DNA from 4 places in the Serratia ureilytica genome. Region 1 is predicted to be linked to each of the others. Evidence: predicted binding sites of a transcription regulator. Region 1 holds the regulator's gene; each other region holds the start of a gene.
The links. Region 1 encodes Fur, which represses iron uptake genes when iron is present. Its sites were predicted from a motif close to ATAATAATGAGAACNACTATCAA; they were not measured.

Region 1 (7,391 bases):
CGTGCAGGGCAGTGGTGAACACAGGCGGCTGCAACTTTTAAGTTAAGTCAAAGAGGAATTTCAATATGGGTACGCACGGTGCTCAGCGTAAAACGCTGGCGCTCGCAGTCGCGGGCGCGCTGTTGGGAACAGGGTTTGCCATGGCGCCTGAGGCGAAAGCCGCAGGGTTTATCGAGGATTCCACGCTGACCGGCGGCATTTATTACTGGCAACGTGAGCGTGACCGTAAAGATCTCAATCCGGACAGCAAGGATTACAATCAATACACCACCAACCTGTCCCACTCTACCGCCAACCTGAGCCTGGATTTCGCGTCGGGCTACGCCTGGGACATGTTCGGTCTGGATGTCGGCACTTTTACCGCCATCGAACTGGCTGAATCCAGCGCCAGCGGTCACCCGAACGAAATCGCGTTCTCCTCGAAGAACCGTACCTACGACGAAGACTACTCCGGTGATAAAGGGGGTATCAGCCTGTACAAAGCCGCCGCCAAATTCAAATACGGCCCGGTCTGGGCGCGCGCCGGCTATATTCAGCCGAGCGGCCAAACCCTGCTGGCGCCGCACTGGAGCTTTATGCCGGGCACTTATCAGGGGGCTGAAGCCGGCGCCAAGTTCGACTACGGCGATGCCGGCGCGTTGAGCTTCTCCTACATGTGGGCCGACAAATACAAAGCGCCGTGGCATATCGAGATGGACGACTTCCGCCAGAACGATAAGAAAACCCGCGTCTCCTACCTGCACTCGCTGGGCGCCAAGTACGATTTCAAAAACGATCTGGTGCTGGAAGCCGCTTACGGCCAGGCCCAGGGGTACGTGAATCAGTACTTCACCAAGGCGTCTTACAAATTCGATCTGCTGGGCAACCCGCTGACCACCAGTTACCAGTTCTATGGCGCGGAAGACCGCATCAGCAACAAGAACGATCCGAACAGCATCTATGACGGCCTGGCCTGGCTGCAGGCGTTGACCTTCGGTTACACCACCGGCCAGTTCAACTGGCGTCTGGAAGGCACCATGGTCAAGGCGGAAGGCAATCAGGGCTTCTTCCTGCAACGTATGACCCCGACCTACGCCTCGTCAAACGGTCGCCTGGACGTGTGGTGGGATAACCGCTCCGACTTTAACGCCAACGGCGAAAAAGCGGTGTATGCCGGCGTGATGTATGACCTCAGCAACTGGAACCTGCCGGGCATGGCGGTCGGCGGCTCTTACGTTTACGCGTGGGACGCCAAGCCGAGCACCAACCCGATCTACGATCAGAGCCAGCGCCTGAAAGAGAGCGCCTGGAGTCTGGACGCGATGTACACCATCCAGGAAGGGCGAGCCAAGGGCACGCTGCTCAAGCTGCATTACACCCAGTATGACAACCACACCAACATCCCGAGCTGGGGCGGCGGTTACGGCAACATCTTCCAGGACGAGAAAGACGTCAAGTTCATGGTCATCGCGCCATTCACCATCTTCTGATGCGTTCCCCGGCCTTGCCGCCGGGGCAGTTAAGGGAATATCAACGATGAAAAAAATCATGCTGATGTTGGCGGCCGCTGCGGCCCTGAGCGCCTGTGCGCAACCCGCCGCGCCGCCGGAAGACGCCAGGTTGAAACAGGCTTACAGCGCCTGCATCAATACCGCGGAAGGCTCGCCGGAGCGTCTGCAGCCGTGCAAGGCGGTACTGAACGTGCTGAAACAACAGAAACAGCACCAGCAGTTCGCCGCGCAGGAAACGGTACGGGTGATGGATTATCAGAACTGCATTATGGCGGTTCACAGCGGCAACGGTCAGGCTTACGACGCCAAGTGCGGCAAGCTGTGGCAAGAAATTCGCGATAACAATAATTAAGAAGGACGAGAAGATGAACGCATTCAAACTGAGCGCACTGGCCGCCTTGACGGCAACGATGGGATTCCTGGGCGGCATGGGGAGCGCCATGGCCGATCAACAGCTGGTGGATCAGCTGAGCCAACTGAAGCTGAACGTGAAAATGTTGGATAACCGCGCCGGGGAAAACGGCGTGGATTGCGCGGCGCTGGGCGCCGACTGGGCCTCATGCAACCGGGTGTTGTTCACCCTGAGCAACGACGGGCAGGCGATCGACGGCAAAGACTGGATCATTTATTTCCACAGCCCGCGCCAGACTCTGCGGGTAGACAACGATCAGTTCAAGATCGCTCACCTCACCGGCGATCTGTACAAGCTGGAGCCGACCGCCAAATTCAGCGGTTTCCCGGCCGGTAAGGCGGTGGAAATCCCGGTGGTCGCCGAATATTGGCAGTTGTTCAGAAACGACTTCCTGCCCCGCTGGTATGCCACTTCCGGCGACGCCAAGCCGAAAATGCTGGCGAATACCGACACCGAAAATCTGGATCAGTTTGTGGCGCCGTTTACCGGCGATCAGTGGAAGCGCACCAAGGACGACAAAAATATTTTGATGACGCCGGCTTCGCGTTTTGTCAGCAACGCCGATCTGCAGACGCTGCCCGCCGGCGCGCTGCGCGGCCAGATTGTGCCGACGCCGATGCAGGTGAAAGTGCACGAGCAGGACGCCGATCTGCGCAAAGGGGTATCGCCGGATCTGAGCACGTTGGTCAAGCCGGCGGCGGATGTCGTCAACCAGCGCTTCGCGCTGCTGGGCGTGCCGGTTCAGGCCAACGGTTACCCGATCAAGACCGACATCCAGCCGGGCAAGTTTAAAGGCGCGATGGCGGTGCCGGGCGCTTATGAGCTGAAGATCGGCAAGAAAGAGGCGCGGGTGATCGGCTTCGATCAGGCCGGGGTGTTCTACGGGTTGCAGTCTATCCTGTCGTTAGTGCCGACCGACGGCAGCGGCAAGATCGCCACGCTCGACGCCAGCGATGCGCCGCGCTTCCAGTATCGCGGCATTTTCCTCGACGTGGCGCGCAACTTCCATAAGAAGGATGCGGTGCTGCGCCTGCTGGATCAGATGGCGGCTTACAAGCTCAACAAATTCCACTTCCACCTGAGCGATGACGAAGGTTGGCGAATCGAAATTCCCGGCTTGCCTGAGTTGACGGAAGTCGGCGGCCAGCGCTGCCACGATCTGAGCGAAACCACCTGCCTGCTGCCGCAGTACGGCCAGGGGCCGGATGTCTACGGCGGTTTCTTCACTCGTCAGGACTACATCGACATCATCAAATACGCCCAGGCGCGCCAGATTGAGGTGATCCCGGAGATCGACATGCCGGCGCACGCCCGCGCGGCGGTGGTCTCGATGGAAGCGCGCTACAAGAAACTGCATGCCGCCGGCAAAGAGCAGGAGGCCAACGAGTTCCGCCTGGTGGATCCGACCGATACCTCCAATACCACCTCCGTGCAGTTCTTTAACCGTCAGAGTTACCTGAACCCGTGCCTGGATTCCTCCCAGCGCTTTGTCGACAAGGTGATTGGCGAGATTGCCCAGATGCATAAAGAAGCCGGCCAGCCGATTAAGACCTGGCACTTTGGCGGCGACGAAGCGAAAAACATCCGCCTGGGCGCCGGCTACACCGACAAGGCGAAACCGGAACCGGGTAAAGGCATCATTGACCAGAGCAATGAAGACAAGCCGTGGGCCAAGTCTCAGGTGTGCCAGGTGATGATCAAAGAGGGCAAAGTGGCCGACATGGAGCACCTGCCGAGCTACTTCGGCCAAGAGGTCAGCAAGCTGGTGAAGGCGCACGGCATCGACAGAATGCAGGCCTGGCAAGACGGCCTGAAAGACGCCGAGAGTTCGAAGGCGTTCGCCACCTCGCGCGTGGGGGTCAACTTCTGGGACACCCTGTACTGGGGCGGTTTCGACAGCGTCAACGACTGGGCCAACAAAGGGTATGAAGTGGTGGTCTCCAACCCGGACTACGTCTATATGGACTTCCCTTACGAGGTGAACCCGGACGAGCGCGGTTACTACTGGGGCACCCGCTTCAGCGACGAGCGCAAGGTGTTCAGCTTCGCGCCGGACAACATGCCGCAGAACGCGGAAACCTCGGTTGACCGAGACGGCAACCACTTCAACGCCAAGAGCGACAAGCCGTGGCCGGGGGCATATGGACTTTCCGCTCAGCTGTGGAGCGAAACCCAGCGCACCGACCCGCAGATGGAATACATGATCTTCCCACGCGCGCTGTCGGTGGCGGAGCGCGCCTGGCATCGCGCCGGTTGGGAGCAGGACTATCGCGCCGGCCGCGAATACAAAGGCGGGGAAACCCACTTTGTCGATACCAAGACGCTGGAGAAAGATTGGCTGCGCTTCGCCAATATTCTGGGCCAGCGTGAACTGGCCAAGCTGGACAAAGGCGGCGTGGCTTATCGTCTGCCGGTGCCGGGCGCTCGCGTGGCGGGCGGCAAGCTGGAGGCGAATATCGCGCTGCCGGGGTTGGGCATCGAGTACTCCACCGACGGCGGTAAGCAGTGGCAGCGCTATGATGCCAAGGCTAAACCTGCGGTCTCCGGCGAAGTACAGGTGCGCTCGGTCAGCCCGGACGGCAAACGCTACAGCCGCGCCGAAAAGGTCTAAGAAGGGCGGTGCGGCCCGCAGTTTTGGCGGCGGGCCGCATCATAACGAAGGGGGAATGCGTTCGCCCGCGCGTGTCGGCGCAGGGCGGACGTTGTAGTGAGAGTAGTACGTGGAGTCGCTGTGCCGCTGCAATTGTGGTATTTCATGACATGATTTTCCCCGGCTGGTCCGGGGATTTTTTTTCCCGTTGTACGGCGGGCATAAAAAAACCGCCTCAAGGTGAGGCGGTTTTTCATAGCCGGTCAGGGCTTATTTCTTGTCGTGCAGCGTTTCGTCTTCGCGACAGTCGCCGGTTTCACAGTGGCCGTACAGGTACAGACTGTGGTTGGTGAGCTTGATGCCGTGCTGCTTGGCGATGTCACGCTGGCGCACTTCGATGGATTCGTCGCTGAATTCGATCACTTTGCCGCAATCCAGGCAAATCAGGTGATCGTGGTGATGCTGTTGGGTCAGCTCGAACACGGACTTGCCGCCTTCGAAATTGTGACGTGTCACAATGCCCGCATCGTCAAACTGGTTCAGTACGCGATAAACCGTCGCCAGCCCGATCTCTTCGCCCATATCAATCAGTTTTTTGTACAAATCTTCCGCACTGACGTGATGGCATTCCGGATTTTGCAGTACTTCCAGGATTTTGAGTCGCGGAAGCGTGACTTTTAAGCCGGCCTTCTTCAATGCGATGTTGTTGTCGGTCATGCGAATTCAGTCCTGTTACTATGCTAATCAAGTTGAGGCGTACTCGCCTGTGGCATCGGTCGGCACAAAGAGTTAATGCGTCTCATTATAGAACCGGTTGTACTAAATGGAAACCGCCGGTTGTTAACAAAGATATAATTGCACTATTGCATGTTTTGCATGCAACGCCTTGATGGATGGGATAAACCGATATCTCAGTCTACCGTGACGGGGTGGGAAGTTACAAATCTGTAGCTTCTATCGCAGCAATCCCTGTTGCCGATGACGGCCCTGTCGGCACACTATGCACTTTACAGGGCCTTTGTTCAACCTTTCGCCAGTCCCGGCGTTTAGCCGACGATATCGGCCAGGCTCAGCTCTTCGACGATTTGTTTGACCCAGGCGTCCACGCGCTCGTTGGTCAGCTCAGGCTGACGGTCTTCGTCGATCGCCAGACCGATGAAGTGGTTGTCGTCCGCCAGGCCTTTGGAGGCCTCGAAGTGGTAGCCTTTGGTCGGCCAGTGGCCCACGATGGCCGCGCCACGCGGTTCGATGATGTCGCGGATGGTGCCCATCGCGTCACAGAAGTATTCCGCGTAGTCTTCCTGGTCGCCGCAGCCGAACAGCGCCACCAGTTTGCCGTTGAAGTCGACTTCTTCCAGCGTCGGGAAGAAATCATCCCAGTCACACTGCGCTTCACCGTAGTACCAGGTCGGGATGCCCAGCAGCAGGATATCGAACCCTTCCAGGTCTTCTTTGCTGCTTTTAGCGATGTCATGCACTTCAGAGACGTCGTCGCCAAACTGTTTCTGGAGAATTTTCTGGATCATTTTGGCAATGTTTTCGGTATTGCCAGTGTCGCTGCCAAAGAAAATGCCTACAGTAGCCATATCGCGTATAACCTTTAAATTCAAGTAATTGCATTACTCGATGCCAGCACTGCCGCCGCTGACGCCGATTAAAATGATGCCATGACAAGAGCCTTTCGCCACGGGGGCGGGCGCCGACAGGCGCAGTCTCTTGCCGGTAAATGCGTATCATGCCAGAAAGTGGCGCCGGGGTTTTATCGCATTTATGCGATGCCGGAGAATGAAGAAAAGCGTGGTCGATCCGGCGTTGTCCTTAACGCCGCGCCGCGCGTGCGGCCGAAGAGATCAATGTTCCGGCTGTTCTTCCGCCAGTTGCGCCAACAGCATCTGCTCGATGAGTTCGCTGCGGCTAATGTTGCGCTGTTCCGCCAGTTTGTTCAGGGCGTCCACCGCATCCGCGTTGATTTTCAGCTCTACGCGCCGCAATCCACGCACTTTATCGCGCCGTAACTGATTGCGCTTATTGATTCTAAGCTGTTCATCGCGGGAAAGCGGGTTGGTTTTCGGGCGCCCCGGACGGCGTTCATCTGCGAACAGATCCAGCGTCGTGCGATCCGTTTGTTCTTTTGCCATAGGTAGCGGTACTGCAAGGGAGTTTGCATCAAAAAGCGCTCGCACGCTTCCGGAGGCATCGGTTAACACACTTCGGGCCAATAAACCCTAACCCAAATTCACCCCCGACCCGGCGTTCGCGAACGCGCTGGCGCGGCGGCAAAATTATAGCGCGCCATATTACCCCAGCAGATGGAGCGGCGACAATGCCTAACTGCGGGCTAAACGCGCTAAGCCGTTATCTTTAGCGCGTTTTTTCACCAGGTGAGCGTATTTTTCAGGCTTCGTCGAGGAAACGGTGGATGGCGCGCAGCACCGCCTCCGGTTTTTCGGCGTGCACCCAATGGCCGGTGCCGGCAACGACGTGCGCGCGGGCCTGCGGGAACTGGCGGGCGATGTCCGCACGGTAGCTGTCCTGCACGTACGGCGACAGGCCGCCGCGAATGAACAGGGTCGGGTGCGGCCAGGCCGGCACGTCCTGCCAGCCGGTGATGTCATCATAGCGTTCAATCAGCACCGGCAGGTTGAAGCGCCATTCGCCGTTATGGAAGGATTTCAGCAGGAACTGGATGACGCCTTCTTCCTGCAGGTAATCACGCATCAGCTGGGCGGCGGCCTGGCGCTGGGTGATGCCGGCGGCGCTGACGGCCTTCAGGGCGGCGAAAATCTCGTCGTGACGTCGGGTCTGGTAATTCACCGGCGCGACGTCGATGACGATCAGCTTGGCGACGCGCTCGGGCGCGATGGCGGTCAGCGCCATCGCCGCTTTGCCGCCCATCGAA
Region 2 (7,391 bases), 2.4 Mb from region 1:
AGCTTGGCGCGCACCGCTTCCAGCGGCTGACGCGCGACCGGACGCAGGTGCTTCTTGGCGGCGTCGGCGTCGAACTCGCTGAAGTCTTCGTAGAAGTAACGGCAAGACTCCGCCATCTCTTTCAGCGTCTTGCAGCGCTCGCCCAGCAGCTTGACGATGTCCTTCAGTTCCGGCCCGTTGCGGGTTTCAATGCCCAGTTGCTCAACGTGCCATGCCAGATGCACCGCCACTTCTTCCGCCGGCATATGGTTGATGTAGTGGTGGTTCAGCCACTGCAGCTTCTCGGTGTTGAACGCGCTGGCGGATTTGTTGATCGCTTCCAGCGTGAAGAACTCTTTCATCTCGTCGATGGAGAAGATCTCCTGATCGCCGTGGGACCAGCCCAGACGCACCAGGTAGTTCAGCAGCGCCTGCGGCAGATAGCCGTCGTCGCGGTACTGCATCACGCCCACGGCGCCGTGACGCTTGGACAGCTTTTTACCGTCGTCGCCGAGGATCATCGACACGTGCGCGTATTCCGGCACCGGCGCGCCCAGCGCTTTCAGAATGTTGATCTGGCGCGGGGTGTTGTTGATGTGGTCTTCGCCGCGGATCACGTGGGTGATTTCCATGTCCCAGTCATCGACAACGACGCAGAAGTTATAGGTTGGCGAACCGTCGGTGCGGCGGATGATCAGATCGTCCAGCTCCTGGTTGCTGAATTCGATCGGGCCGCGAATTTTATCGTCGAAGATCACCGACCCTTCCTGCGGGTTACGGAAGCGCACCACGTGCGGCTCGTCGTCGGTGTGGCTGCACTGGCTGTCGCGGCAGTGGCCGTCGTAACGCGGCTTCTCGCCGTTTTCCATCTGCTTCTCGCGCAGCGCTTCCAGGCGTTCCTTGGAGCAATAGCATTTATAGGCCGTGCCCTGCTCCAGCATTTCGTCGATGACCGCATTGTAGCGATCGAAACGCTTGGTCTGGAAGTACGGGCCTTCATCCCAATCCAGGTTCAACCAGTTCATGCCATCCATAATTGCGTCGATCGCGTCCTGGGTAGAGCGTTCCAGATCGGTATCTTCGATACGCAGAACGAACTCACCGCCCGCATGGCGGCTGAACAGCCAGGAGTAAAGTGCGGTACGCGCGCCGCCGACGTGGAGATAGCCGGTCGGGCTCGGTGCAAAACGGGTTTTGATTTTCATTGGGTTCACTGCCTTATTACGCAACGCGTGTCGGCGATGGCCGACGATTGCTCGGAATTGAAAAAAGAGTGGACGACATTGTATCACCACGCGCTAATTCCTCAACGCCGACACGATATTGCGCCGGTCGATTTCGCGCGTTTTGCGGCGAGTTTCGCAGAGCGTTGCGCAAAGAATCGGCGCCGTTGGCGATAATTATCGCGCCCTGCCTAAATTTGCGGCGAACGATTGAAATCATTTTAAAAACCGTTGACTCACTTTGAACTATCCCTATAATGCGACTCCAACAAGACGGGGCGATTAGCTCAGTTGGTAGAGCATCTCCTTTACACGGAGGGGGTCGGCGGTTCGAGCCCGTCATCACCCACCACTTCTGCGGGTCGTTAGCTCAGTTGGTAGAGCAGTTGACTTTTAATCAATTGGTCGCAGGTTCGAATCCTGCACGACCCACCAATTCAGAGAAAAGCGCCTTTTGGCGCTTTTTTCGTTTCTGCACCATCCGACTCTGACTTCATCTCTCGCCGACAGAGTTCACCGGGTCGTGTAGGATGAAGAACCGTAGAGGTTCGAGCATCGCGCAGCGATACGACAACGCGCAGCGTTGCCCGCAGGGTGAGGCCACAGGCCGAATCAATCCTGCACGACCCACCAATTCAGAAAAAAGCGCCTTTTGGCGCTTTTTTCGTTTCTGCCGTTCGCCTCCCTTTCTTCATTCGCCACGCGCTGAGATACGAATGGTTATCATTTTGACGGCTTGAATGGTAAATTAGCGGGCATAACACTCCCCAGCAATCCGCACGCGGATTGATACGCCTTAGTTTAAGGAAAGAAAGAGCCCGCTCATGACCCTATCCTTACGTCAGCTGTTCATTTCAGTTATTGCCGCCGCGGCCTTGCTGCTCAGCGGTTGCGGCCCGGACGACAAGAGCGACGGGCAGAAACCGTCCGCCCCCGCTGCCGACAGCAGTTGGCCGCGCACCATCGATAGCGCCAAAGGGAAGTTCACGCTGGAAAAACCGCCGCAGCGCATCGTATCCACCAGCGTCACCATCACCGGCACGTTACTGGCTATCGACGCCCCGGTGGTCGCCAGCGCCGCCACCAGCCCAAATCCCCTGGTGGCCGATCAACAAGGCTTCTTTACCCAGTGGAGCGAAGTGGCCAAACAGCGCCACGTCGAACGGCTGTATCAGGTGGAACCCAATGCCGAAGCCGTTGCCGCCGCCGCGCCGGATTTGATCGTCGTCGCCGCGACCGGCGGTGATTCGGCGCTGAAACTGTACGATCAGCTGTCCGCCATTGCGCCGACGCTGGTGCTCGATTACGGCGACAAAAGCTGGCAACAGCTGGCCAGCGAGCTCGGTGAGATCACCGGTCACGAAGCCGGCGCCAAACAGGCGGAAGATCGTTTCGAGCAGCGCGTGGAACAAGTGAAGCAGGCGATTACCCTGCCGCCGCAGCCGACCACGCCGTTGGTGTATGCCGACAACGGCCGTGAGGCCATGCTGTGGACACCGGGCTCCGCCCAGGGCAAGCTGCTCACCCAGCTTGGCTTCCAATTGGCCACCCCGCCGGAAAGCGCCAAAGGCAACGCCAGCATGGGTAAACGCCATGACATCATCCAAATCTCCGGCGAAAAAATGGCCGAAGGCCTGAACGGCAAAACCCTGATCCTGTTCGCCACCAATGAGCGCAAAGTGCAAGAGGTGCTGACCAACCCGTTCCTTAAACATCTGGAGCCGGTGGAACAGCGGCACGTCTACGCCGTCGGCAACGACACCTTCCGCCTCGATTATTACAGCGCCACCAACATGCTGAACCAAATCGAACGGCTGTTTAAAAAGCCCTGAGCCACGCCGTCGGCAGGTCAGCCTTCTGCCGACGTTTGCCATAAACAGGGCAACTATTCACATTCAATCAATTGAAATATCAATAGTTATTAACATCGTCAACGCACCTGCGCCACCAACCGGCGGGTGCATGCGGGCGTAAACTCGTGCTACTATTAGCGCCCTTCACGAACGCAAATAACAATGAGAATAAAAATCATAAAGGAGTTACCGGTGTGAACGTACCCACTCCGACTGAGCGGACGCTTTCGTCCGCACCGCACGCAGCTTACGCCAGTGGCTTCAAACGCATCGCCGGGTTCGGTATCGGCTTGGCGTTGTTGTTGCTGTGCATCATTGCCAGCCTGATGCTGGGTTCCAAAGCCATCCCCTTCCATACCGTCTGGCTCAGCCTACAGGGCGCCGCGAGCGGCTCCGACAGCACCATCATTCTCAACGCCCGTGTGCCCCGTACGCTGGCGGGCATCTTGGCCGGCATGGCGCTCGGCGCCGCCGGCGCGCTGATTCAGGCGCTGACGCGCAATCCGCTGGCCGATCCCGGCGTGCTCGGCATCAACGCCGGCGCCAGCTTCGCCGTGGTCATCGGCATCATGTTTTTCGGCGCCGCCACCACCGAAAGCTATATGGCCTACGCCTTTGTCGGCGCCGCCGTCACCACCCTGCTGGTCTACGTGATCGGCACGCTGGCGGGTGGGCGCATCAACCCGGTGCGGCTGACGCTGGCCGGCGTGGCGATCGGCGCGGTGTTGCTCGGCATCACCACCGGGCTGTCGCTGATCGATCCGCAAACCTTCGACCAACTGCGCTTCTGGCAGGCCGGCACGCTGGATATCCGCACGCTGGCCACCCTGCCGGTGACCGCCCCCGCCATTTTGCTCGGCTGCCTGCTGACGCTGCTCATCGCCCGGCCGCTGAATACCATCGGCATGGGGGAAGATCTGGCTATCGCGCTCGGCGCGCGCGTAGTGCTGACTCAGGCGATCGCAGTGCTCGCCATTACGCTGCTGTGCGGCGCGGCGACCGCCACCGTCGGCCCGATCAGTTTCATCGGCCTGATGGTGCCGCATATCGCCCGCTGGTGGGTCGGCCCCGACCAACGCTGGATCCTGCCCTACTCCATGCTGCTGGCGCCGATTTTACTGCTGTGCGCCGACGTGGTCGGCCGCTTGCTGGCGGCCGGTGAGCTGCGCGTTTCCATCGTGGCGGCCTTCATCGGCGCGCCGGTGCTGATCTGGCTGGTGCGCCGCAAGAAAACGCTGGGGGGTCTGTGATGAGTCTGCCGCACACGCTGCATATCGGCCGCCCGGACGGCGTCATCAACGGGCGCCTGCCGCTGCGCCTGCTGCTGGTCAACCTTTCACTGTTGGCGCTGTGTCTGGCGATGGCCGTCGCCGCCCTGTGCTACGGCACGCTGCAACTTTCGCTGGAGCAGGTTTTTGCCGCGCTGACCGGCGAGGCGCCGAAAAACCTGGTCACCGTGGTCACCCAATGGCGCTTGCCGCGCATCGCCATGGCGCTGCTGTTAGGCGCCGCGCTCGGCATGAGCGGCGCCATCTTCCAGTCGATTATCCGCAACCCGCTCGGCAGCCCGGACGTGATTGGCTTTAACATGGGGGCTTACACCGGCGCGCTGATCGCCATCACCCTGTTCAACGGCGGCTATTACTACATCGCCGGCGGCGCGCTGGCCGGCGGCATTCTCGCCGCGCTGGCCATCTACCTGCTGGCCTGGCGGCAAGGCATCGCCGGCTTCCGGCTGATCATCGTCGGCATCGCCATCAGCGCGGTGCTGGTCTCCACCAATACCTGGCTGATCATCACCGCCTCGCTCGAGCGCGCCATGGACGCCGCCATGTGGCAGGCCGGTTCGCTCAACGGCATGACCTGGCAGAAAGCCCAGCCCGCCACGGCGTTTATCGTGCTGGCGGCCGCCGCCGCGCTGTTGATGGGCAAACGGCTACAGCTGCTGGAAATGGGCGACGACACGGCGCGCGCGCTGGGCGTCAATGCCGAAAGCAGCCGGCTGTGGCTGATGCTGTTCGGCGTCACCCTCACCGCCGCCGTCACCGCCACCGCCGGGCCGATTTCCTTTATCGCGCTGGCGGCGCCGCAAATCGCCCGCCGCTTGGCCGGGCAATCCTCGGTCACCCTGACGTCCTCGGCGCTGATGGGCGCGGCGCTGCTGCTCGGCGCCGACGTGGTGTCCCAACATCTTTTCGCGCCGATCCAACTGCCGGTCGGGATCGTGACCGTCTGCATCGGCGGCCTGTACCTGATTTGGCTGCTCATCCGTGAGGCCCGCAGATAGATAATGAAGAGTGATAATGCCATGAGCCACCGCCTGCACGCCTCGCACCTGAAGCTGGGCTACGACAATAAAATCATCGCTGACGATCTGAGCGTAGCGATCCCCGACGGCGCCTTTACGGTGATCGTCGGGCCGAACGCCTGCGGCAAATCGACGCTGTTGCGCGCCCTGTGCCGCCTGCTGAAACCCAGCGCCGGCGAGGTGATGCTGGACGGCAAGAACATCAGCAGTTTCGCCACCAAGGCGCTGGCGCGCGAGCTTGGCCTGCTGCCGCAAACCTCGATCGCACCGGACAGCATCACCGTGGCGGACCTGGTGTCGCGCGGCCGCTATCCGCACCAGAGCCTGCTGAAACAGTGGACACAGGCCGACAAACAGGCGGTGGAAGCCGCCATGGCGGCCACCAACGTCAGCCAACTGGCGGATCGCAGCGTCGACGAGCTGTCCGGCGGGCAGCGTCAGCGCGTCTGGGTAGCGATGGCGTTGGCGCAGCAAACGCCGCTGCTGCTGCTGGATGAACCGACGACATATCTGGACATCGCGCACCAGATCGAGCTGCTGGATCTGTTCCGCCAGCTCAACCGCGAGCGCGGTCAAACCCTGATCGCGGTGCTGCACGATCTCAACCACGCCTGCCGCTATGCCGATCACATCATCGCCATGCGCGACGGCAAGATCGTGGCGGAAGGGAAACCGGCGGAGATCATTACCGCCGAACTGGTGGAGCGGGTGTTCGGCATGCCGTGCATGATCATCGACGATCCGCTGTCCCACACGCCGCTGGTGATCCCGCGCGGCCGCTACCACTGCGACGCGCCGCAGGCATGAAAAAGGCCGGGTTACCCCGGCCTTATCGTTACTTCTCCAGCGACACCTGCTTGAAAATGTGTTTGCCGAACGGGTCTATCTCGTAGCCTTTCACTTCCTTGCGCACCGGTTCGAAGATGGTCGAGTGCGCAATCATCAATGCCGGCATCTGATCGTGCATTATCACCTGCGCCTGCTGATACATCGCCACCCGTTTGGCGTGATCGTTCTCCTCGCGCGCCTGCAGGATCAGCTGGTCGAACGGTTTATAGCACCATTTCGCCGAGTTCGAACCGCCGAGCGAAGCGCAGGTAAACAGCGGGCCGAAGAAGTTGTCCGGATCGCCGTTGGCGGTGGTCCAGCCCATCAGCGCGGTCTGGTGTTCGCCGTTTTTAATCCGCTGTAAATACTCACCCCATTCGAAGGTGACGATTTTGGCGCGCACGCCGATTTTAGCCCAGTCGGCCTGGATCATCTCCGCCATGCGCTTGGCGTTGGGGTTATAGGGCCGCTGCACCGGCATCGCCCACAGATCGATGTCGAAGCCCTGCCCTAGCCCGGCCTCCTGCAACAGCTGCTTCGCCCGTTCCGGCGAATACGGGTAGTCTTCAAGCTGCGCGTTGCTGCCCCATTGAGCCGGCGGCAGCAGGTTCTTGGCCGGCTGACCGGCGCCGTGGAACACCGCGTCGATGATCGCCGGCTTGTTGACCGCCAGCGCCAACGCCTGGCGCACCTTAACGTTATCCAACGGTTTCTTCTGGGTGTTGAACGCCAGGAAACCGATATTCAAGCCGGATTTTTCCATTACCTGAATGTTGCCGTCCTGCCGCATGCGTGCCAGATCCGCCGGATTGGGGAACGGCATCACCTGGCATTCGTTCTTTTGCAGCTTGGCGTAACGCACCGCCGCATCCGGCGTGATCGAGAATACCAGCCGATCAAGCTTCGGCTTGCCTTCCCAGTAGCGGTCGAACGCCTTGTAGAGGATTTTCGCGTCCTTCTGGTACTGCACCAGCTGGAACGGCCCGGTGCCGATCGGATCGTTGTCCACCCGCTGCGGCGTGCCGGCCTTCAGCATCGCGTCGGCATATTCCGCCGATAAAATGGTGGCGAAATACATGCCCAGATCGGCGACGAACGGCGCCTCGGCGCGGGAGAGCTCAAAGCGCACGGTGTGCTCATCCACCTTGACGATCCGGTCAATCAGCGTGCCGAACTCCATCGACTCGAAGTTGGTGTAGG
Region 3 (7,391 bases), 2.4 Mb from region 1:
CTGTCATGCACATGATATCCCACGATTTTTCTCGACCAGGCATCCGTTATCAGGCTGACATACGCCGTCCCCGTTCTCAGCGGCAGGTAAGTGATGTCCGCCACCCATACGTGTTCCGGACGGCTGGCGATGACCTGATTGTCCCCCGCCTTCAGCAGATTGGGATGGCGATAAAAACGATGATGGCTGTGCGTCGTCTTGTGATAGGCCCGTTTAGGCATCACCAGTAACCGCGCGCAGCGCAGGATATTGAACAGCCGGTCACGGCCCACATGCAACGCCGGTTCGGGGCGTTGCCGCAGCAGGTGATGCAGCTTACGCGTCCCCAGCCGGGGTTGATGCAAGCGGATGGCCGTCACCTGTTCGACGAGATGCCGGGCCTGCTCCTCTCTGCCTGCTTCACGCTGCAGGGACTGATACCACGCTTGTCGGCTGATGCCCATCCATCGGCAGGCCCGCGTTACTGTGAGTCCCGGTACTTGTGTTTGCGCGATAAGGCGGTTAACTGCTTTTTTGTCAGCGTGGCGCCAAAGTCGGTATTCATCACTTTGACGACGGCTTCGAAGAACTGTGCTTTGACTTCAGATTCAGCCAGTTGCTGCTCAAGTTCTTTAATACGCTGTTCGGGCGTCAGGGGAAGTTTGGGCATGTTGTCTCCGCACGTTTTGCTGGAAGGCGAAGTTCGCCAGTCAAGCTGACCATATTTGCGCAGCCAGTTCATAACAGTCTGGCTGCCCTGGATACCGTAGCGGTCTTGCACCTGACGGTATGTCATCTCGCCTTTTTCGACCTGTTCGACGACGGCTAATTTAAAGGATAGAGAGTAATCGCGTTGTGTGCGTTTAACATACTGGTTCATCACATTTTCCTCTGTGCGTGAGTAAAATGTGTCAACGCTATTCAGGACGGGTCACAGCCAATAAAAAAGGCGCCCGCAGGCGCCTTATCATTGCTGTAAATTTCAGGCTTAGCCCAGCACCAGGCCCGCGATGGAAGCGGACAGGATGCTGACCAGCGTAGAGCCGTACACCAGCTTCAGGCCAAAGCGCGACACCACGTTGCCCTGGTGTTCGTTCAGGCCCTTGATCGCACCGGCCACGATGCCGATGGAAGAGAAGTTGGCGAAGGACACCAGGAACACCGACAGGATCCCCAGGCTGCGTGGCGACAGTTCGGCAGACACTTTCTGCAGCTCCATCATTGCCACGAACTCGTTGGAAACCAGCTTGGTGGCCATGATGCTGCCGACCTGCAGGGCTTCGTGTTTAGGAATCCCCATGATCCAGGCGAACGGATAGAAGAAGTAACCGAGGATTTCCTGGAAGCTCAGGCCGAAGATGGCGCTGAACACACCGTTGAGCGCGGCGATCAGGGCGATGAAGCCGATCAGCATCGCGGCAACGATAATCGCTACTTTGAAGCCGGCCAGGATATATTCACCCAGCATTTCGAAGAAGCTCTGGCCTTCGTGCAGGTTACCGAGGTGCAGCTCTTCTTCTTTATTGGTGTCGTACGGGTTGACCAGCGACAGCACGATAAAGGTGCTGAACATGTTCAATACCAGCGCCGCCACCACGAACTTGGCGTCCAGCATGGTCATGTAGGCGCCGACGATGGACATGGACACCGTAGACATCGCGGTCGCCGCCATGGTGTACATGCGCTTTTCCGACATCTTGCCCAGGATATCCTTGTAGGCGATGAAGTTTTCGGATTGGCCCAGGATCAGCGAGCTGACGGCGTTGAACGACTCCAGCTTGCCCATGCCGTTCACTTTCGACAGCACGGTACCGATAATACGGATGATGAACGGCAGCACTTTGATGTACTGCAGAATACCGATCAGCGCCGAAATGAAGACGATCGGGCACAGCACCTTCAGGAAGAAGAACGCCAGGCCTTTGTCGCCCATGCCGCCGAATACGAAATCAGTCCCTTGTCCCGCAAACCCGAGCAGTTTGTCAAACAGCGCGGCAAATCCTTTTACGAAGCCCAAACCCGCTTCCGAATGCAGGAAAAAGTAGGCCAGCAGTACTTCGATAACCAGTAGTTGAATAACATAGCGAATGCGGATGCTTTTACGATCGCGGCACACCAACAGGGCCAGGATCGCCACCACCACTATCGCCAACGCAAAGTGCGCAATATGGGACATGTTTGCTCCAAATTTGAGGCAGGCTGAATTTCGGCTGTCATTTTATGTAACGCTACGTTTAAAAACGAGACTTCTATTGCAAATATGGAAAATCATAGCGGGAATTCTCCTAAAGTGTTGCGCAAAAGCATAAAAAATCAAGATGTTAAAGCAGAAATAGGAAATTCGTATTCTTGTGCTAACCTGTCTTTCAGGGGTATTGCAGCCAAAATCCCATCAGAAAAGCATGGAAATCGGCAAGCTCCGCGCTGAACCCTTCGATAAAACCATTAATGTTGGCTATTACAGAGATAAGTTTTACCGCTCTAAATGCGCTTGATAATTATTATCATTTATATAGAGTGGAGATAAACGTAATTTCAGTAAGGGTTCAACATATGCTGAACAGTCGCGTGGTTGAAACCACCTCCGGTCGCTCCGCCAGAAAAATCAAACTCTCGCTGATGGGGCCCGCCTTCATCGCCGCGATCGGCTATATCGACCCCGGCAACTTCGCTACCAACATCCAGGCCGGCGCCTCGTTCGGCTACAGTTTGCTGTGGGTCGTGGTCTGGGCCAACGTGATGGCGATGCTGATCCAACTGCTGTCTGCCAAGCTGGGCATCGCCACCGGGAAAAACCTGGCCGAGCATATTCGCGATCGTTTCCCGCGGCCGGCGGTATGGGCCTATTGGGTGCAGGCGGAGATCATCGCCATGGCGACCGATCTGGCCGAATTTATCGGCGCGGCGATCGGCTTCAAGCTGCTGCTCGGCGTGTCCCTGTTGCAGGGCGCGGTGCTGACCGGCATCGCCACCTTTTTAATTTTGATGCTGCAAAAACGCGGGCAAAAGCCACTGGAGCTGGTTATTGGTGGCCTGCTGCTGTTCGTCGCCGCCGCTTATATCGTCGAGTTGGCATTCTCCCAGCCGCAGCTCGCGCCGTTGCTGAAGGGCATGGCGCTGCCCGATCTGCCTAACGGCGATGCGGTATTTCTCGCCGCCGGGGTATTGGGCGCCACCATCATGCCGCACGTGATCTACCTGCATTCGTCGCTCACCCAAATCGGCGGCGAGCACGACAAGGCGGAGCGCTATGCCGCCACCAAAGTCGATGTCGCCGTCGCCATGACTATCGCCGGTTTCGTTAACCTGGCGATGATGGCCACTGCCGCCGCCGCGTTTCATTTCAGCGGCAACAGCGGCATCGCCGATCTTGACGTGGCCTATCTGACGCTGCAACCGCTGCTCGGGCAAGCCGCCGCCACCGTGTTTGGTCTGAGCCTGGTGGCCGCCGGCCTCTCTTCTACCGTAGTGGGCACGCTGGCGGGGCAGGTGGTGATGCAGGGGTTCGTGCATTTCCATATTCCGCTGTGGCTGCGGCGCGCGGTGACCATGCTGCCGTCGTTTATCGTCATCATGCTCGGGATGGACGCGACGCGGATTCTGGTGTTGAGCCAGGTGCTGCTCAGCTTCGGCATTGCGTTGGCGCTGGTGCCGCTGCTGGCTTTCACCGGCAATCGGGCGCTGATGGGGGAGATGGTTAACGGCCCCGTGGTGCAAAACCTGGGCAAGCTGATCGTGCTGGTGGTGGTGGGATTGAACGGCTACCTGCTGATCGGCAGCGTGTTGTAGGCAAAAAAAGCGCGGGCCGGCATGGTGCCGGCCCGTCGTCGTTAATCGCGGTCGTCATCGCCGTGGCGGCGCCAGCGATCGCGATCATGATCGTGGTGGTGCTTTTTCTCTTTCTTCCAGTAATGCTTGTCGCAACGGCGGTCGCACTTGTAATAACGGCCATCGCGCGAGTAGTAGTATTTGCGCCAATAGTCGCGGTCGCGCCAGCGATAGCCGTCCCAGTAATAACCACGCGGGCTGCGGTCGCCGAGATAGCGTCCCTGATGGCCTTGCCACCAGTCGCGATCGCGCCAGTCGTAACCGTCCCAGTAACGGCCGCGATTGTCCTGATCGCCGATGCGCAATGAAACGCCCGGCATCAGATCGATGCTGATCCCTTCGGCGTGCGCCTGCTGTGCGGCGGGCAGTACCGTCGCCGCCAAGATGGCGGCCAAGAGCAGAGGTTTAAACATGACTTCTCCTTTCCGCTTGCGCGGCCTGGCCGTTGATCACTTTATGAAGCGCGTTCATCAGTTTAAAAAACGGCCTTATCGTTATTTTTACTGCAATATCGGCATCATAGCGCCGGCGCATGGGGTTGAATCTGAGAGCCACTCTGAAAAGGGCGCCGGAGGCCGAGATTTGAGATTTTTCTGGGGCATCGCCGCTCAATTGAGCGGCGGGATTTGTAAGCGATTACAATAAAATGTTCTCGATCTGCGCAAGCTCTTCTTCAGTGAAGTGACGATTGGCCAGCATGCCCACCGCGTCTTCTATCTGCGCAGTCTTGCTGGCGCCGATCAGCACCGAGGTAACGCGATCACCGCGCAGCACCCAGGCCAGCGCCATCTGCGACAGCTTCTGCCCGCGTTGCCGAGCCAGCGCATCGAGGCGGCGCACCTTGTCCAGTCGGTCGGCGGTCAGCTGTTCCGGCTGCAGGAAACGGCTGCCGCTGGCGGCGCGGGAATCTTGCGGGACGCCGTGCAGATAACGATCGGTCAGCAGGCCGCCCGCCAGCGGGGAGAAGGCGATCGCGCCGACGCCATGATTCGCCAGTGTATCCAGCAATTCCGCCTCCGGCCCGCGTTCCAACATCGAATACTTGGGCTGGTGGATCACGCACGGCGTACCGAGCCGCTGCAGGATGTCGAACGCCTGGCGCGCGCGCTCGGCCGGGTAGTTGGACAAACCGACATACAGCGCTTTGCCCTGGCGCACCAACAGATCCAGCGCCGCCATGGTTTCTTCCAGCGGCGTGTCCGGGTCCGGCCGATGGTGATAAAAGATATCCACATACTCCAATCCCATGCGCCTGAGGCTCTGATCGAGGCTGGCGACCAGGTACTTTTTCGAGCCCCAATCGCCGTAGGGGCCGGGCCACATGGTGTAACCGGCTTTGGATGAGACGATCAGCTCGTCGCGCCAGGCCCGCAGATCGGCGTTAAGAATGCGGCCAAAGTTCTCCTCGGCGGCGCCGGGCGGCGGGCCGTAGTTATTGGCTAAATCGAAATGGGTAATGCCGCGATCGAAGGCGCAGCGGATCAGACCGCGGGCGTTGTCATACAGCGTGGCGTCACCGAAGTTGTGCCACAGCCCGAGCGAGACGGCGGGCAGCTTCAGCCCGCTGCGGCCGCAGCGCCGGTATTCCATATCTTGATAACGCGTAGGGGAGGCTTGGTAGGACATAGTTATCCTTGTCGGCGAGAGATAAAGTGCCTTGAGTGTATACGTTTCCACGCTGCACCGCCGCGGGAGCGATCACAGCGCCGGCATGTAACGCCAGGTTGCCGCTCGACACGGAAAGCGCTGTTCGAAAATTAACCGGCATCTTCGATACTTAAAGATAATCGCTTCAGCTGCAGACAGGTGATGATCATGACTCAGATCTACACGGTGGCCGATTATCTGCTCGATCGTCTGGCCCAGATTGGCATCCGCCACGTCTTCGGCGTGCCGGGGGATTACAACCTGCAATTCCTCGATCACGTCATCGCTCATCCGCAAATCACCTGGGTAGGCTGCGCCAACGAACTGAACGCCGCCTACGCCGCCGACGGCTATGCGCGTTGCAAACCGGCCGCGGCGCTGCTCACCACCTTCGGCGTCGGGGAGCTGAGCGCGCTGAACGGCGTGGCCGGCAGTTATGCCGAATACCTGCCGGTGATCCACGTGGTGGGCACACCGGCGCAGCGTGCCCAGCGCGCCGGCGATTTGCTGCACCATTCGCTGGGCGATGGCGACTTCACTCACTTTGCGCGGATAGCCAAAGAAGTCAGCGTCGCACAGGCCAATCTGACCGCCGACAACGCCGCCAGGGAGATCGACCGCCTGATCGACGCCGCCTTGCTGGAGCATCGTCCGGTTTATCTGATGCTGCCCAGCGACGTAGCGGAAGCGCCGCTGCCGGCCAAACCGGCGCCGCTGATGCTGCGCCAGGCCAGGCTGTCGCGGAGCGCATTGCAGGCGTTTATCGCCGCAGCGCGTGAAAAGCTGCAATCGGCACGGCAAGTGTCATTGCTGGCGGACTTTCTGGCGGACCGCTTTGGCGTTGAAACAGCGCTGGATAACTGGATGCAGGAGGTGGCTATCCCGCACGCCACGCTGCTGCTCGGCAAGGGCGTGCTGGATGAGAACCGCGACGGTTTTGTCGGCACCTACAGCGGCGGCGCCAGCGCTGCGGCGACCAAAACGCTGATTGAAAATGCCGATGTCGTGATCACCGTTGGCGTGCGTCTCACCGACACCATTACCGGAGGATTCACGCATCATCTGCCGGCGGAAAAATGCATCGATATCCAACCGTTCGAAGCCTGGGTCGGTCGTCAACGGTTCAGCCGCATCCCGATGTGCGCCGCCGTGCAGGCGCTGCACCGCCTGACTCTGTCGCTGGCGTCGCGCTGGCCGTTGCCGACGATCGGCCGTCCGGCGCTGCCGGAAGGCGATGGGGAAGGGTTGGATCAGCACGCCTTCTGGCGGCAGATACAGGATTTCCTGCGGCCGGGGGATATCGTGCTGGCCGAGCAGGGCACGGCCTGTTTCGGCGCCGCGACCTTGACGCTGCCGCGCGGCAGCCGGATGATCGTGCAGTCGCTCTGGGGCTCGATCGGCTATACCTTACCGGCGACCTTCGGGGTGCAAACCGCCGAACCACAGCGCCGGGTGGTGCTGTTGATCGGCGACGGCGCCGCGCAATTGACCGTGCAGGAGCTGGGATCGATGCTGCGCGACGGGCTTAAACCGGTGATTTTCGTGCTGAATAATCAGGGCTACACGATTGAACGCGCTATCCACGGGCCGGAGCAGAGTTACAACGACATCGCCCGGTGGAACTGGACGCAGCTGCCAACGGCATTGGCCGATGGGCGGCCGGTGACGGCGTTGCGGGTCAGTCAGCCGGAGGCGCTGCGCCAGGCGCTGAGTGAGGCGGCGCAGGGCGACCGGCTGGCTTTCATCGAAGTGATGCTGCCGAAGATGGATATTCCCGAACTGCTCGATACGATCTCGCGCGTCATTCAGTCGCGCAACGCCGCCGCCTGAGCCGCGTCGTCTTCCAGCAATCGCTCCAGCATCCAGTACCCCGCCGGGCCCGGCGGGGTCAGTTTGGACCATACCGCATCCACCGAAATCAGTTTGGGCCAGCCGCG
Region 4 (7,391 bases), 940 kb from region 1:
TTTGGGTCGCCGATCAAATCTCCCCGCATCGCAATGCTTACGCGGTGGCGCATGCCATCGAACTCAACGGCCCCGTCGCCGTGGAGCCCCTGCTGCAGGCCATCACCCAGGGCCTCGGCGAGGTGGACATGCTGCGGCTGCGTTTTGCGGAACGCGACGGCGTGCCGGTGCAATGGCTGGACGACGCGCTGGCGGTGCACGCGCCGGAACTTGTCGATCTGACGACGTCGCCGGATCCCGAAGCCGCCGCTCGCGCGCTGATGGACATCGATCTGGCGAGCGATCTGCGCGCCGGCAGCGGCGCACCGCTGTATCGCCATGTGGTGATGCGCCTGGCGGACGATCGCTGGTTCTGGTATCAGCGTTATCACCATCTGTTGGTGGACGGTTTCAGCTTCACCGCCATCGCTCGCCGCGTGGCGGCGATTTATACCCACCTTTGCCGCGGCGACGCGCTCGAGCCGACGCCATTTACGGCGTTCAGCGACGTGGTGGCGGAATACCAGGCTTACCGGCAGGCGCCGGCCTGGCAACGCGACGCCGATTTCTGGCGCGAAAAAGCGCGGCAGCTGCCGCCGCCGGCCACGATCTGCCCGCAGCCGCTGGCCGGGCAAACGCCCACGCCGCGCATCCACCGGCTGGAACAGCGCTGCGATCCGCAGGCCTTCGCCGAACTGGTGCAGCGTGGCGCGCAGCAGAAGCTGAACGCCGCCGATATGGCGGTGGCGCTGGTGGCGCTGTGGGTGTCACGCCTGAGCGGCCAACCGAGCTTCAGCGCCGGTTTTATCTTCATGCGCCGTACCGGCTCGGCCGCCCTGTGCGCCGCCGGCCCGGTGATCAATGTGCTGCCGATGGAGATGCATCTCGAGCCGCAGGCCACGCTGTATGAGGCCGCCGCACGCATCAGCCGCGAGCTGAAAACGGTGCGCCGCCATCAGCGCTACGACGCCGAACAGGTGCAGCGCGATCTGGGGCGCATCGGCGACGGCGAACCGCTGTACGGCACGGTCTTCAACTTCAAAATGTTCGATTACCAGCTGGATTTCGCCGGCATCGAGGGCATTACCCACGATCTGGCCTCCGGGCCGGTGCGCGATCTGGAGATTGCGCTGTTTATCGATGAAAACCACCAATTGAAGGTGGAGCTGCTGGCCAATGCCGAACGTTACAGCCGCCAGGAGCTGCAGGCGCACCTGCAACGGTTGCCGCTGCTGCTGGCGCAGTTCGCCGCGCAGGCAACGTTGCCGATCGGCGAGGCCGATATGCTGACCGCCGACGATCGCGCGCTGCTGGCGCGGATCAACGACACGGCGCATCCGGTGCCGGCGACCACGCTGAGCCAATTGCTGGCGCAGCAGGCGCAAGCCACGCCGGACGCGCCGGCGTTGGCGGATGCGCATTTCAGCTTCACCTACCGCGAAACGCGCGAGCAGGTCACGGCGCTGGCGCGCCAGCTGGTGGCGCAGGGCGTGCGGCCGGGCGACATCGTGGCGGTGGCGCTGCCGCGCTCGGTGTTCCTGTCGCTGGCGTTGATGGCGATCGTCGAAGCGGGCGCCGCCTACCTGCCGCTGGACACCGGTTATCCGGACGAGCGGCTGGCGATGATGCTGGAAGACGCCGCGCCCCGCTTGCTCATCACTCACCCGGCGCAGCAGGCGCGTTTCGCCGACAAGGGCGAAATTTTGCTGTATGACGCGCCGCTGGCGGCCGATCACGCCGCCGGGGTGGCGATCGCGGGCCCGACGCCGGACCATGCGGCCTATATCATCTTTACCTCCGGCTCCACCGGGCGCCCGAAAGGCGTGCTGGTCGGCCATCAGGCGATCGTCAACCGCCTGCTGTGGATGCAACACCAGTATCCGCTGGGGGCGGACGACGCGGTGCTGCAGAAAACGCCGTGCAGTTTCGATGTCTCGGTGTGGGAATTCTTCTGGCCATTGATGGTCGGCGCCCGGCTGGTGATGGCGCCGCCGGAGGCGCACCGCGATCCGCAGCAGCTGCAACAGCTGATCGCTCAACACCGCATTACCACGATGCACTTCGTACCGTCGATGCTGGCGGCTTTCGTTGCCGCCCTGGACGACGACGCGGCGGTGGCGAGCTGCGCCGCGCTGCGCCAGGTGTTCTGCAGCGGCGAAGCGCTGCCGGCGGAGCTGTGCCGCCTGTGGCAAAGCCGCACGGCGGTGCCGCTGCACAACCTCTACGGCCCGACCGAAGCGGCGGTGGACGTGACCTGGCATCCGGCCTACGGCGAGGCATTGGCGAAGGTGACCGGCGCCAACGTGCCGATTGGCCTGCCGGTGTGGAACACCGGGCTGCGCATTCTGGACGCGCGTCTGCGGCCGGTGCCGCCGGGCGTGGCGGGCGATCTGTATCTGACCGGCGTCCAGTTGGCGCACGGCTACCTTGGCCGGCCGGATCTGACCGCCAGCCGCTTTGTCGCCGATCCGTTCGGTGAGGGCGGGCGCATGTACCGCACCGGCGACGTGGCGCGCTGGCTGCCGGACGGCGCGGTGGAATATTTGGGCCGCAGCGACGATCAGCTGAAGATCCGCGGGCAGCGTATCGAGCTGAGTGAAATCGACCACGCCCTGCTGTCGCTGCCGGGCGTGCGCCAGGCGGTGACGCACGCGCGGGTGCTGCAGGGCACGCCGGTGGACGCCGGCGGCGATGCGCGCCAGCTGGTGGGTTATCTGGTGATGCAGCCTGGCGCGAGCTGGGATGCGGAAGCCCTGCGCGCGGCGCTGGCCGACCGTCTGCCGCCGCACATGGTGCCGGTGGCGTTGGTGGAAATGCACGATTTGCCGCTGAGCGCCAACGGCAAGCTGGATCGCAAGGCCCTGCCGCAGCCGCAGGGCGGTGAGCGCAAGGCAGGGCGTCCGCCGCAGGCCGGGTTGGAAAGCGAGATCGCCGCAGTATTTGCCCGCCTGCTGCAGCGCGAGCAGGTATTCGCCGACGACGATTTCTTCGCGCTGGGCGGCCATTCGCTGCTGGCGATGCGTCTGGCGGCCGAGCTGCGCCGCGATCTGGGCAAGGCGGTGTCCGTCGGCCAGGTGATGGTGGCGTCGCGCGTCGAGCAACTGGCCGCCTTGCTGGCGGAAGATCGCACGCAGGAAGAGGCCGATCGCAGTGGCTTCGACAGCGTATTGCCGCTGCGCGTCACCGAGGGGCTGACGCTGTTCTGTCTGCATCCGGCGTCCGGTTTCTCCTGGCAGTTCAGCGTATTGCCGCGCTATCTCGATCAGCACTGGTCGCTGGTCGGCATTCAGTCGCCGCGGCCGGACGGCCCGCTGGCGCTGAGCGAAGACATGGACCAGGTGGTGGAGGCGCACCTGCAGACGGTGCTGCAGGTGCAGCCGCACGGGCCGTACCACTTCATCGGCTACTCGCTGGGCGGCACGCTGGCCCAGGGCATCGCCGCCCGGCTGCAGGCGCGCGGCGAGCAGGTGGCGTTCCTCGGCCTGCTGGATACCTATCCGCCGGAGACCCAAAACTGGGACGTAATGCTGGACGACAACGTGTTGAAGGAAGTGCAGCGCGAGCGCGAACAGTTCCTGGCGGTGTCGCAGGATACGCTCGATCCGGCGCTGGGCGAGACGCGCACCATGATGTTCGACAACATCGAAGCCAACTACGCCGATTCGGTGCGGTTGCTGTCGCACACGCGGACCGCCCGCTTCCACGGCCAGGCGACGCTGTTCGTCGCCAAACGCACGTTGCAGGCAGGGATGGACGTGCAGCAGACCTGGTCGCAGTACGTCGATGCGCTGCAGGCGCACGAGCTCGACTGCGCGCATGTCGATATCGTTTCGCCGGCGTCGTTCAAAGTGCTGGGGCCGCTGCTGAATCGGATTTTGCGCACGCTGTAATGACGCCCGTCATCTCGCCGCCAGGCACGGGGATTGCCCCGCGTTTGGCGGCGTTTCTTGCGTCCGCTCACAATTGAATATCAATGATTTCTATTATCATTATTGATTTCGTTATCTGTGCTAGCATAGCGCTCCGCAACTGCAGAATCCCCGTTTAAAGATGTGGTGAACAACCGATGAGTAGCAAACCCTCCATCCTGCTTGATTTTAGCCTGCTGAAAACCCACCGGGCCTTTCGCGCGGTATTCTGCGCGCGTTTCATCTCCATTGTGGCGCTGGGGCTGATGGCGATCGCCATCCCGGTGCAGATCCAGGCGCTGACCGGTTCCACCCTGCAGGTCGGGTTGGCGGTGACGCTGGCCGGCGGCGGCATGTTCGCCGGGCTGCTGATGGGCGGCGTATTGGCCGATCGCTATGAGCGGCGCCGGTTGATCCTGTTCGCGCGCTCCACTTGCGGCATCGGGTTCGTCGGCCTGTGCCTCAACGCCCTGTTGCCGTCACCTTCGCTGGCGGCCATTTATCTGCTGGCGGTGTGGGACGGTTTCTTCGGCGCCGTGGGGGTGACGGCGCTGCTGGCGGCCACGCCGGCGCTGGTGGGCCGCGAAAACATCGTGCAGGCGGGCGCCATCAGCATGCTGACGGTGCGCTTCGGCTCGATTCTTTCCCCGGCCATCGGCGGCCTGGTGATCGCCCATATGGGCATCGCCTGGAACTACGGCCTGGCGGCGTTCGGCACTCTGCTGACGTTGCTGCCGCTGCTGAGCCTGCCGCAGCTGATGCCGCCGCCGCAGCCGCGGGAACATCCGCTGCGCGCGCTGGCGGGCGGTTTCGCCTTCCTGTTCCAGAACAAGGTGATCGGCATGGTGGCGCTGATCGGCGCGTTGCTGACCATGGCCAGCGCGGTGCGCGTGCTGTACCCGGCGATGGCGGAAAGCTGGCGCATCGATGCAGCCCACCTCGGTTATATGTACGCCGCCGTGCCGCTCGGCGCGACTATTGGTGCGTTCACCAGCGGGCGCGTGGCGCACGTGGCGCGCCCCGGTTGGGTGATGCTGCTGACGGCGATCGCGGCTTTCGCCTCTATTGGCCTGTTCGGCCTGATGCCGTGGTACAGCCTGGCGTTGCTGTGCCTGGTGGCGTTTGGCTACCTGAGCGCGCTGAACTCGCTGCTGCAATACGGCCTGATCCAGGGCCTGACGCCGGACAATTTCCTTGGCCGCATCAACGGTCTGTGGACGGCTCAGAACGTGGTGGGCGATGCGCTGGGCGCGTTGCTGCTGGGGGCGATGGGCGCCTTTATACTGCCAGCGATGAGCGCCAGCGGTTTCGGCTTTGGCGCGGCGCTGCTCGGCATCCTGTTGCTGTTCGCCATGACCGGTTTGCGCCAGGTTACGCTGCACAAACCGGAGCCGCAGCCCGCCACAGAAAAGTAGTCGAACGCGTTAAAACAACGCTGTGGGATCAAATAGCAATGCTTATCATCGGCATGCGTAAAACCCACAGCGTTTATGTCATGATTTCGAAATGAAAGAAGTGCTTACGTTTATTGACATAGCAAATATCGGCGAGTAATTTAGCGCGGAATCAACTCAAATGATAATCATTATTATATTGGTTATCACTTCAAATTCTTGAGGGCGAAGCGATGGTTACTGCCGTGAACGACATCAATCGAAAGGAAATGCAGGAGCGCGAAGAACACCGGTTCGCCGCTGATTTTTCTCCGGCGTCGGGCTTCTTCTTTACCTCCCCTTACCGCAGCTTGACCACCACCGGTTGTTTCAGCCGCATTCGCCTGCCGGCCGCGGACGGCGCAGATCTGAACGGCGAGTTCCAGCGCCGCGTGCGGCAGGCGTTTGCCGAGGCCCGTCAGGCCGGCATCAAAAAGCCGCTGCTGTGTGGCGCCATTCCGTTCGATACCCGGCAGCCTTCGGCGCTGTTTGTTCCCCAGCAGAGCCGCTGGTTCGACCGCGCCGCCTTTATGGCCGGCGTTCGGCCTTCGGCGAACGGCCCTGAACTGGCCGGGGTGACGGAGCTGCCGCCGCAGCAGACGTTCATGAACATGGTCAGCGACGCCGTTGCCGCGATGAAGGCCGGTGAGCTGGATAAAGTGGTTTTGTCGCGCCTGCTGGAGATCGAAACGCGTCAGCCGGTGGATCGCCATGCGCTGATGGCGCGCGTGATCGCCCAGAACCCACACGGTTTCCACTTCCATGTACCGCTGGAGCAGGGCGCGCTGTTGGGTGCCAGCCCAGAGCTGCTGCTGCGTCAGGACGGCGGCCGTTTCTATTCCAACCCGCTGGCCGGTTCCGCCCGGCGCGAGGCCGATCCGCAGCGCGATCGCGAAGTGGGGGAGCGGCTGATGGCCTCGGCGAAAGATCGCCACGAGCACCGCATCGTCACCGAAAGCATGCGCGACGTGCTGGCCGGCCGCTGCCGCTACCTGAACGTGCCGCACACCCCTGAACTGCTGACCACCACCACGCTGTGGCATCTCTCCACGCCGATCGACGGCGAGGCGGCGTCTCCGGACGAAAACGCCCTGTCGCTGGCCTGCCTGTTGCACCCGACGCCGGCGCTGTGCGGCATGCCGACGGCCGAGGCGCACGCCCTGATCGGCAAGCTGGAGCCGTTCGATCGCGGCCTGTTCGGCGGCATCGTCGGCTGGTGCGACGACGAAGGCAACGGCGAGTGGGTTGTGACTATCCGCTGTGGCACCGTTGACGGCAACCGGGTACGGCTGTTCGCCGGCGCCGGCATTGTGGAAGACTCTTCACCCGAATCTGAATGGCATGAAACAGGTACCAAACTCAGCACCATTCTGCGTGCCTTTGGTATGAATCAAGGATAACGACAAGATGAGCATTGCCTTTACCCCCTGGCCGGCGGAGTTCGCCAGCCGCTATCGCGAGCGCGGCTACTGGATTGACAAGCCGCTGACCGAGATCCTCGACCGCCAGGCCAACAACGACGCTCCGGCGATTATCGACGCCCAGGGCAGCCTGACCTACCGCGAGCTGCAGCAGCGCTCCGATCGCCTGGCGGCCGCTTTGCTGCGCCGCGGCGTGAAATCCGGCGACACCGCGCTGGTGCAGCTGGGCAACGTGGCGGAATTTTATATCGTGTTCTTCGCGCTGCTGAAAATTGGCGTGGCGCCGGTCAACGCGCTGTTCAGCCATCAGCGCAGCGAGCTGAACGCCTATGCCGAGCAGATCAAACCGGCGCTGCTGATCGCCGACCGCCGGCACGCGCTGTTTGCCGACGATCAATTCCTGAACGCCTTCCGCGATGCGCATCCTTCGCTGCGTGCCGTGGCGCTGCGCAGCCAGCCCGAGGGCGAGCTGGCGCTGGCCGCCTGGCTGGACGAAGCCAGCGACGGTTTCGTCGCGCAGCCTTCCGCGGCCGATCGGGTGGCGTTCTTCCAGCTTTCCGGCGGCAGCACCGGCACGCCGAAGCTGATCCCGCGCACCCACAACGATTACTACTACAGCATTCGCCGCAGCGTGGAGATCTGCCGTTTCG

Region 2: the regulator Fur is predicted to act here: its motif matches at 3,212-3,234, upstream of fepD (Fe(3+)-siderophore ABC transporter permease).
Region 3: the regulator Fur is predicted to act here: its motif matches at 2,471-2,493, upstream of J0X03_RS06355 (Nramp family divalent metal transporter).
Region 4: the regulator Fur is predicted to act here: its motif matches at 3,947-3,969, upstream of entS (enterobactin transporter EntS).

Annotation. Positions count from the first base shown of each region.
Region 1 is NZ_CP071320.1:3,775,959-3,783,349, reverse strand. It holds gene chiP (chitoporin ChiP) at 66-1,469, shown strand; gene chiQ (ChiQ/YbfN family lipoprotein) at 1,516-1,842, shown strand; gene J0X03_RS17840 (beta-N-acetylhexosaminidase) at 1,856-4,513, shown strand; gene fur (ferric iron uptake transcriptional regulator) at 4,763-5,209, opposite strand; gene fldA (flavodoxin FldA) at 5,539-6,078, opposite strand; gene ybfE (LexA regulated protein) at 6,343-6,630, opposite strand; gene ybfF (esterase) at 6,887-7,391, opposite strand, start outside.
Region 2 is NZ_CP071320.1:1,362,028-1,369,418, reverse strand. It holds gene gltX (glutamate--tRNA ligase) at 1-1,184, opposite strand, end outside; tRNA gene J0X03_RS06320 (tRNA-Val) at 1,479-1,554, shown strand; tRNA gene J0X03_RS06315 (tRNA-Lys) at 1,562-1,637, shown strand; RNA gene J0X03_RS06310 (RtT sRNA) at 1,712-1,835, shown strand; gene fepB (Fe2+-enterobactin ABC transporter substrate-binding protein) at 2,027-3,034, shown strand; gene fepD (Fe(3+)-siderophore ABC transporter permease) at 3,250-4,305, shown strand; gene fepG (iron-enterobactin ABC transporter permease) at 4,305-5,342, shown strand; gene J0X03_RS06290 (ABC transporter ATP-binding protein) at 5,364-6,170, shown strand; gene J0X03_RS06285 (ABC transporter substrate-binding protein) at 6,199-7,391, opposite strand, start outside.
Region 3 is NZ_CP071320.1:1,371,480-1,378,870, forward strand. It holds partial or broken gene J0X03_RS06345 (IS3 family transposase) at 1-859, opposite strand, end outside; gene J0X03_RS06350 (NupC/NupG family nucleoside CNT transporter) at 968-2,155, opposite strand; gene J0X03_RS06355 (Nramp family divalent metal transporter) at 2,533-3,768, shown strand; gene J0X03_RS06360 (DUF2502 domain-containing protein) at 3,810-4,220, opposite strand; gene J0X03_RS06365 (hypothetical protein) at 4,219-4,452, shown strand; gene mgrA (L-glyceraldehyde 3-phosphate reductase) at 4,444-5,433, opposite strand; gene J0X03_RS06375 (alpha-keto acid decarboxylase family protein) at 5,623-7,284, shown strand; gene J0X03_RS06380 (LysR family transcriptional regulator) at 7,260-7,391, opposite strand, start outside.
Region 4 is NZ_CP071320.1:4,719,613-4,727,003, reverse strand. It holds gene J0X03_RS22420 (enterobactin synthase subunit F) at 1-3,869, shown strand, start outside; gene entS (enterobactin transporter EntS) at 4,046-5,302, shown strand; gene J0X03_RS22410 (isochorismate synthase) at 5,515-6,720, shown strand; gene J0X03_RS22405 ((2,3-dihydroxybenzoyl)adenylate synthase) at 6,728-7,391, shown strand, end outside.